DNA from 4 places in the Paenibacillus sp. QJM3NY_38 genome. Region 3 is predicted to be linked to each of the others. Evidence: riboswitches for the same ligand, from Rfam matches in the RefSeq annotation. Region 3 holds a riboswitch; each other region holds the start of a gene.
What was found. Region 3 has a riboswitch for thiamine pyrophosphate ahead of tenA (thiaminase II). Riboswitches for the same ligand answer to the same signal wherever they lie in the genome.
Positions count from the first base shown of each region.

Region 1: it holds a riboswitch for thiamine pyrophosphate, as region 3 does, so the genes downstream of both, AC0VZ8_RS03105 (ABC transporter substrate-binding protein) here and tenA (thiaminase II) in region 3, are expected to answer to the same signal.
Region 2: it holds a riboswitch for thiamine pyrophosphate, as region 3 does, so the genes downstream of both, AC0VZ8_RS28475 (ECF transporter S component) here and tenA (thiaminase II) in region 3, are expected to answer to the same signal.
Region 4: it holds a riboswitch for thiamine pyrophosphate, as region 3 does, so the genes downstream of both, AC0VZ8_RS22150 (YkoF family thiamine/hydroxymethylpyrimidine-binding protein) here and tenA (thiaminase II) in region 3, are expected to answer to the same signal.

Region 1 is NZ_CM149665.1:700,543-702,741, forward strand. Features, by position in the region: gene AC0VZ8_RS03100 (MTH1187 family thiamine-binding protein) at 1-242, opposite strand, end outside; gene AC0VZ8_RS03105 (ABC transporter substrate-binding protein) at 332-1,363, opposite strand; TPP riboswitch at 1,478-1,589, opposite strand; gene AC0VZ8_RS03110 (VOC family protein) at 1,763-2,146, opposite strand.
Region 2 is NZ_CM149665.1:6,147,606-6,149,804, forward strand. Features, by position in the region: gene AC0VZ8_RS28470 (ABC transporter ATP-binding protein) at 1-535, opposite strand, end outside; gene AC0VZ8_RS28475 (ECF transporter S component) at 528-1,157, opposite strand; TPP riboswitch at 1,249-1,361, opposite strand; gene asd (archaetidylserine decarboxylase) at 1,526-2,199, shown strand, end outside.
Region 3 is NZ_CM149665.1:1,345,064-1,347,262, forward strand. Features, by position in the region: gene AC0VZ8_RS05905 (VOC family protein) at 320-820, opposite strand; TPP riboswitch at 1,083-1,186, shown strand; gene tenA (thiaminase II) at 1,327-2,013, shown strand; gene thiM (hydroxyethylthiazole kinase) at 2,069-2,199, shown strand, end outside.
Region 4 is NZ_CM149665.1:4,814,189-4,816,387, forward strand. Features, by position in the region: gene AC0VZ8_RS22145 (nitroreductase family protein) at 90-692, shown strand; TPP riboswitch at 877-979, shown strand; gene AC0VZ8_RS22150 (YkoF family thiamine/hydroxymethylpyrimidine-binding protein) at 1,065-1,670, shown strand; gene AC0VZ8_RS22155 (YjcZ family sporulation protein) at 1,743-1,841, opposite strand; gene AC0VZ8_RS22160 (nucleotidyltransferase domain-containing protein) at 1,959-2,199, opposite strand, start outside.

The sequences.
Region 1 (2,199 bases), 640 kb from region 3:
TGGGCGATTTTGACTTGGGATATGATGCTGGGACTTCCCGCATTCACCAGCGCTTCATGCATGCGCTCCACGATTTTGAGCAGTTCGGCGAGCTCACCTTCCATGGTCGTTTCGAGTGCATGAACCTCGTATTTCACGCCTGATTCCTGAATGACCTTAATCGCTTCATCTACATAAGGGATGCTGTCGGCCCCGTTTGGCGTTCTCGGTATCACTTGAATGCTCAAAAGTGTATTCGCCATGTAAACTCATCCTTTCGTGCAAGCTATATTGATGGAAGAGAGCAGCCTGCTGCAAAGGCCGTCTCTCTTCTTTTTAAATAGAAATAACCTTATGGCTGCTCCGGTAAAAAATCATTGGTGAATGCGCGGTCCGCATCAAGTTCCTTCTCCAGCAGCTTGCGCTCAAACATCCAGTCGGCATATCCTGACCATACTTCGGCTTTCTGCTCGCCCCAGCGGGATGCATCATCCTGATAACGGGGGCTCAGCCATTTCTGGCTGGCGAGAACCAGTTCGGCATCCAAGTCAGGAACCGCCTTCGTAAGCAGAGCTGCCGCATCTTCAGGATGTTGAATCGCATAGTCGTATCCTTTTGAAGTCGCCCGCATGAACGCTTTGATAAGCTCAGGGTCCTCCTGGATCAGCTTCTCGTTCGTCACGATTACCGGTGTGTAATAATCAAGCTGCTCGGAGTAGTCCTTCACATAAATCATGTCAAGCGGCTCATTGCGAAGCTCGGCTTCAATCCCCGTCCAAGCATAGAAGATCCAGGCAAAATCAATGTCGCGTTTGACGGCCGTAAAATAATCGGCATCGCCCATATTGACCATATTCACCTTGCTGACATCGGCGCCATCGATCTCCATGATGGATTTCATGACGGCTTCCTCCACAGGTGAGCCCCAGCCGCCATAGGATTTTCCTTCAAAATCGCCTGCCTTCACGATGCCTTTGTCCTTGGGGGCGGCAAAGCCGGACGTATTATGCTGAATGATTGCTGCAATGGAAACGAGCGGCAATCCTTGCGTTCTGGCCAGCGTTACGCCTTCCTGATAACTGATGCCAAACGGCACGTTTCCGGATGCGACCAGCGTATCCGTTCCGCCTGCTCCCGGCTGGACGATCTGGACATTAAGCCCTTCTTCCTCATAATACCCAAGCTCCTTCGCTGCATACAGGCCGGTGTGATTCGTATTGGCGGACCAATCGAGCATCAGCTGCACGTCACGGAGTTTCCCGGAAGTCTGACTGCCTTCACCTTCGGCACCTGTCTTCTTGTTCTGTTCGCTTGTACCGCATCCGGACGCGAACATAAGCAGGACGCAAGCGAGAAGCAGCGGAATCCATCTTCCCTTCTTCATCGTTTCTTCTCTCCTTTAAGTTCTCTTTCTATTACCTCGCAACTCCACAAAAAAAACGCCCTGATGATATCAGGACGCATGACGGCGTAAGTGTATACCACGGCAAATAAATAGCTGCCGCAAACATGGGCTTCCTACGCTGGCATTACCCAGATCAGGTGTAAGGGTCAGTATCATATCGGATACACTCTCAGCCGGCCATATCCCAGCTCCCCCGGTATTTATGAAGTTTCGATCATTACATCCGCTATTATAGTCCTAACACACCAGACCTGTCTAGTTCGAAGAGGTACGAACGGGGCAGGTCTTTGCTTAGAACACTTATGCAAGGGGAAACATTAATTGATCCTATGAACCTTTCACGAGATAAAGTATTTGAATAAGGCTTCTACGTAGAGGTTAGCGCTGGAAGAACTCAATCCATTCCCCTTCGGGACCATGTACGAAGAAATAACGGAAACCATTCGGGAGCGTCACGATTTCCTCGTCCAAGTGAGGAACGTCAAGTCCTTGAACCCGGGCATATTCCTCTTCAATGTTGTCCGTGCTGACTGCAAAATGATGAACGGTGCCCTCGGCTGGCAGCGTGTCGCTGTATCCCTGAATAAGCTCGACTTCCGTCTCGTTGCTGCCATTAAACCCGAGGAACGCCAGCTGGATGACGCCATTCGTATGGGTCAGGCGATTCTTTAGTTCTAGTCCGACTACGGATGTATAGAAGGCGATTGTAGCTTCTAGGTCCCGGACAACAATACCGACATGATCTAAGCGTTTCTGTGACATGGTTCAACACCCTTTCCGATCTATATGAGATATGACTGAAATGTTATCACATA
Region 2 (2,199 bases), 2.5 Mb from region 3:
CAGATGGCTCGTCAAGGAACAGCACCTCCGGCTCCAGCAGCAGAGCCGAAGCCAGCGCTAACCTTTGCTTCATGCCTTGGGACAGATGCCCGATCGGCATATGAAGCTCCTCAAGATCAAGCCCCACCTCGCGGAGCGCCGCTTGCATCCGCTCCTTCATCTCATCACGGGGGACACTTAGATTTTCCAGTACGAAAGCCAGCTCTTCATCCACGTACGGCATGCAGAACTGGGTATCCGGATCTTGAAATACATACCCCCAAGAGCGCGGAACCAGCTGCGACTCGCATTTCATCGGCACCTCCGTTGCGCGGGGAATCATCCCGCTAAGCACCTGCAGCAGCGTGGATTTGCCGCAGCCGCTCGGACCGAGCAGCAACACCTTCTCCCCTCGGACAGCCGAGAAGGAGAGGTCTTTGAACATCAGTCGCTCCTCGCCCGGATACTTCAGACGCAATCCCTCCACATAGACCGCCGGTTCCGGAACCATCTCAGCGGACTGAGCCGGAACCAGGCTAACCGTGGCATTAGACATGGCGCGGATCATCCAGTGCTTCGTAATCCTTCTTCGACGCAGGACGCAGCAGGGATGTGACGCCCGTGCGGTCCAAGGCTTTGGCCAGCAAGAGCATGAGCAGGCCTGCAATGACGGCACCGCTGAGTACCCGCATACCGTATTTGGCCAGGAACATCCACGTCTGCAGGTCATCGGTATAGCTGTAATAGAAGTCCATGATCATCGATCCGATGGCTGCGCCTGCTCCGGCAATCGCCAGCGTCCACGCCGAGGTGCTCCGATAACGGAACGCCGCGAATACCAATTCTGCCCCAAGTCCTTGAATGAGGCCATACAGTAGCAGAGTCAATCCCCAGCCGCTGCCAAACAGCACTTCCACGTGGGCAGCCGCCACTTCCGCAATGATGGCCACTCCCGGCTTACGGATTAGCAAGTAAGCAAGCGTGGCTGCAGCGAACCACATTCCGTATAACAACTCATCCGCTTCAAAGAACAGCGGTTTTAACAGATTGTAAACCGAACCCCAGAAGTGATAAATGACGCCAAGCACCAGCGATACCAGCACCGTCACCAAAATATCGCTTAACCGCAGCCCTTTTCGGGGCTGAACCCCCAACTTCTCTTGCATAGATGTTCCCATAACCACACATTCCCCTCTCCACCTCTATTTTTGTGTAAGCACAACAAAAAACCGTCTGGAAAAACGCGCAGACGGAAAAATAGGCCCTATGTAGGCAGGGTCGGATATTCTCTACGCTGGCATTACCCAGTTCAGATTAACGGTCAACAGCGGATAACAGCTGCAATCTCAGCCTGATTCACTCAAGCCCCCGTATTCCCTATTCGGTTTCATGTTAATCTTAAAATACACATTCGTTCTCCAATTAGCAAGAACCTTTTTTCAAAAATGGCTATTTATTGATTTCCAGCTCATTCTATGTCAATATCAGAGTGATTGGCTTTTCCACCAACGTTTATTGCTGACACCTATGCACAAAGGAGAATGACATGGCTAAACAATTGCTGCGTCTGATGACTGAGCTGTCCTCCCGCAAGTGGCTGTCCCGAATCATGGGGCATTGTTCCCACAGCCGGCTGAGCCGTCATCTAATACCTGCATTCATACGAATTTATCAAATTCCGGCGCATGAAGCGGAGAAAGAAATCCACGAATACCGCTCACTGAACGAATTCTTTTCCCGCCGGTTAAAAATAGGCCTGCGCGCCATAGACGACACCGCCGATGCCATGGTAAGCCCCGTCGATGCCACGATATCGGCGATGTGCGCCGTCAACGCCGGCACCATTCTGAGCGTCAAGGGACAGGATTATACCCTGAGCGAGCTGCTCGCCAAATCACCGAGAATGGAAAACTACATCAACGGTTATGCATTTGTATTGTATTTAAGCCCAACCGACTATCATCGCATTCATTCCCCTGTAACCGGTGTTCAGGCGGAAAGCGAGCATTTAAAGGGACGCGTTTACCCCGTGAACGATTTTGCGATGACCCATATCCGGCATGTGCTCAGCCGTAATGAGCGCCTCATTACCTATATTGCGCATGAGTTCGGCGAAGTTGCCGTCGTGAAGGTCGGAGCCATGAACGTAAGCAGCATCCGTTATGCCGACGAGAACGTGAAGAAATACGAGATCGGCGATGAACTCGCGTACTTTGAATT
Region 3 (2,199 bases):
TAGCCTCAATCCCAGCAGTCGCACCAAGCCCCAGCAGTAGCCTCAATCCCAGCAGTCGCACCAAGCCCAGCAGTAACTCCAATCCCAGCAGTAGCATCAATCCCAGCAGTCGCACCAATAGTAGCAGGTAGCACCATGCCCAGCAGTAGCCTCAGCTACATACTCTGTGTTCCCTCGGTTTCTACCTCTAAACCATAGCTACTCTGAGTTACCCGGTCCCTACATCGATTATAATCGACAGCCATCCAAGCATACCCCTTGGAACCGAACCACCCATGATGTTCTCCCTGAAATAACGCTTTTGCTTCACTTCACCTTGTTACGAAATCTTCACCACGATTTCCGCTCCGGCCACATAGGTCATTGCCTTCATGTAATCCGGGTCCTGGGCGCGTCGTTCCATCTCCTCGGGCGTCAGGTCCTCCATTCGCGTCTGAATCCACCATAAGTTGCCGAACGGGTCCCGTACCCGTCCCACCCGGTCGCCGAAGAACAAACTCGTTGGCTCCGTCACCGAGACGGCTCCTGCGGCGAGCGCTTGCTGGTAAGCAGCATCGCAATCCTCAACATATAAGCGGAGGTACGCCGGGCTATCCGGCCATTCCGGCTTTGCATCAAACATCATCACTACGGAATCTCCGATTCGCACCTCGGCATGGCCGATGACACTATCGCCAACATAGACGCGGGCTAACTCTTCGGCTTGAAAAGCCTGCTCCAGGAATTCAATCAGCGCTGCGGAGTTTCTTGAGATAATCCATGGTGTCACGGAGGTGTAGCCATCCGGAATGGGTTTAACCGCTTTTGATGGGTTCGTCATAAATAAGCTCGCTCCTTTAAACTTCATTTATTTGAATAACGTTTATGTACTCATTATGTTGGGGAATACATGACAACCCAGCGTCAGTGTTTCTGAAACAAGTGTCGGGTAGCCGGCGTTTTTTATTCGCGAAAGACCTCTGCCACCGTACAACATCATGATCCACCGATCACGGAAGATTTCGCACATGGGGTTCTGTCCGCGAACCGTTAACGTTTGACAGCATCTACAAACCTATGTACAGTATTAGACAAAAGAATAGGAAGTCCACTAGGGGAGCCGTTAGCGGCTGAGACAAGAGCGTATCTTGGACCCTTTGAACCTGATCTAGTTCGTACTAGCGTAGGAAAGTGGAGCCTTCGTATATAAGGTCTTGGTGCGTTTTTGGCGCACTCGGGCTTGTTGACGAAGCCGCTCCAGTTTTCGGGGCGGCTTTTTAGCGTTGCCTGGAAAGTCGTGTCTTATGGACTTCCTGCTCTTCAATAATGTTGGAGGTGGGGACAAAAATGAGTTTTACGCAAGAGCTCCGTCAGCAGGCGGGAGGCATTTTTCAAGCAATCTTCGACCATCCCTTTGTAAAAGGTATTGCCGAGGGGAAACTGGAGCGGAAACAACTGATCCACTATGTGAAGCAGGATTTTGAGTATTTGAATGCCTACATGCGAATTTACGGCATCGCCATATCTAAATCGACCAGCCGGGAAGAGATCGCGACCTTTAATGAACAGATTTCATTCATCCTGCATAGCGAGGTGCATCCGCATCAGAATTTTTGTGCAGCCGCCGGGGTGACCTACGAAGAGCTTCAAGGCTATCCGCTGGCTCCGTCCGCGCATCACTATATCCGTCATATGCTCACGGTGGCGCATGAGGGCAGTTTGGGCGAGATTATGGCCGTACTGCTGCCTTGCCCGTGGACCTACCTGGAGATTGGCCGTAAGCTGCTGGATGAAGTGAAGCCGGATGAATCCCATCCGTTCTACGATTGGATTTATTTCTACGGCAACCGGGGGGAAGACGCGACAGCCAAGTTCTGCAGCCGTGTCGATGAATGGGCGGAGCGTGCGACGGCAGCCGAGCGAGAACGGATGAAGGAGCATTTTATGCTGAGCTGCCAGCTGGAGTATATGTTTTGGGATATGGCTTATAAGCAGGAGGAATGGCCGGTGCCGTTGGAGGCTGCCGTGCTGTAAAGAACGAAGTCTACAAGCTCATAAATTCCAATATAGCGAAGAGAGGCTGATTCATATGCATACATGGGAAAAAGAGGTTTCGGCGCTTTTAACAAAGGTGCGGCAGACGAGCCCCCTCGTTCACAACATGACGAACGTGGTGGTTACGAATTTTACGGCTAACGGCTTGTATGCGCTGGGCGCGTC
Region 4 (2,199 bases), 3.5 Mb from region 3:
AATAACGTAAAATGCATATTTGCTTGTAGTAAGGGACATCTTCTAATCAGGCGTATGCAAATTCGATTACACCAGGAGGTTTTTTTTCAATGTCTAAAGATTTTTCAGCTGCACTCAAAAATCGCCGTTCTTATTACGGGATTAGCAAAGAATCCGTTATCTCGGACGAGCGTATTCAGGAAATCGTAAACGAAGCGGTTAAGTATACTCCGTCTTCTTTCAACTCCCAAAGTGCACGCGTCGTTGTATTGCTTGGCGAACAGCATGATAAACTGTGGGACATGACGGAAGGCATTCTGAAGGAAGTTGTTGGTGATGAAGAAGCATTCAAATCCACTGCCGACAAAATGGCTTCATTCCGCGCTGGTTACGGTACGGTACTGTTCTTCGAGGACAACAACGTCATTGCCGGGCTGCAACAAAACTTTGCCGCTTATGCCGACAACTTCCCGGTATGGTCCAACCAATCCAACGGCATGCTGCAATTTGTAGTATGGACATCCCTTGAAGCAGAAGGTCTGGGCGCATCCCTGCAGCACTACAACCCGCTGATCGACGAAAAAGTAAAAGCCGAATGGAACATCCCGGAAAGCTGGAAGCTGATTGCTCAAATGCCTTTCGGTAAGCCGGTTGCTGAACCAGGCGAAAAAGAATTTGCACCGCTTGAAGATCGCGTGAAAGTATATAACTAATCAAACAGATGAAAAAAGCCGCCTCCCTAAGTTCCTGCAACTGGGACAGGCGGTTTTTATAATGGGCAAAGATTGAAAAACCGATGGCAAAACGATACAATTACACAGGTAAGAACCCTCGAACTTCTACCGATAACATGAAGTTCCGGGGCAAATCTTGTGGTTAACCAACTACATAAGATGTTGGCTGTACTAGGGGTGCCATGTGCTGAGAGACGGCGGGCTGCCGTTAACCCTTATCACCCGATCTAGGTCATACTAGCGTGGGGAAGTGTAGCATTTATGTTTATTTCCTTTCGTAGGCATAACTGCACCTTCTTCACGGGGTGCGGTTTTTTTGGCGTGGACTTATATAATGAGGAGGAAATGACAATGAATGAGCTTGTTTGCGGAACCAGCCGGATCGTGGGATGCCGGTTTTCGGTATTTCCCATGACAGACCGGTTTGTGGAGGTCATCCTGGGCGCGCTGCAATCTGTGGATACGGGGAAGGTGTGGATTCAGACAGACGATGTGAGCACTTGTATTCGTGGACGTGCAGAGCATGTCTTTGATGTTACAAGGGCGATATTCGCCTATGCTGCGGCTAGTGGCGTGCACACTGTTTTTAATGGCACTTATTCCATCGGCTGCCCCGGAGATACGGACGCCGATGTATATATGACTGAGGATTCGACCCGCTTAAACAACGACATCGGAGAACATGCGGATATGGAGACTGCCTGCCAATTCGCTCTTTACCCCATGGGTACGGATAACTATATGGAGGTCATCTACGCTGAGGTAAATCGTGCGAAGGCAGCCGGTACATTCGCCGGAGGCGTTCATTACGCCAGCCGGTTGGACGGGTCCTTATCCCGGGTGTTCGGGTCACTTGAAGAGGCGTTTTTGCATGCGATCCAATCCGACAGCAGTCATCTGGTCATGACAGCGGTTGTGTCTGCCCACAGCCCATCGGTCAAAGCCGCATCGAATTGAGTTCGATTGAGGCAGACAAAAGCCCGGCATGCGCCGGGCTTTTCTGTCACTACTGCCAAGAATCTTGACGGTTTAAACCCAAGCACTCAAGATGATTACGAGCAGGATAAAGAGAACCAAAATAATTCCTACTGAATTGCCATATTCACCGCCGCCATATACTCCGCTCATGAAGATCCCCTCCTGGATTTAAAGTATGACGTGATGTAATCACACTATTATAGTATTTCCCGCGCCTTGCTAGCGTCACGGCTAATGTACCTCTCTTTATCTATTGGCAACGATATTTTATTCCTCATAACCGATGAGAAGTTTCCCTCCGTACGGACGGAGCATTTCCTCGGTAAATGCCATTAGAACAGAAGGATCATCTTGGCGATACATCGCCGCGAGCGCTGCTTCCAATCGCTCTCCTAAGATTGTGTCAAAGCGGTTAAACAGGCGGAACAGCGTTTTCCCTTCACCCGTCCACTCCCGGTTCACCCTAAGTACAAAATCACAGAGAATCGCAGCTATTTTGTGCACCGTA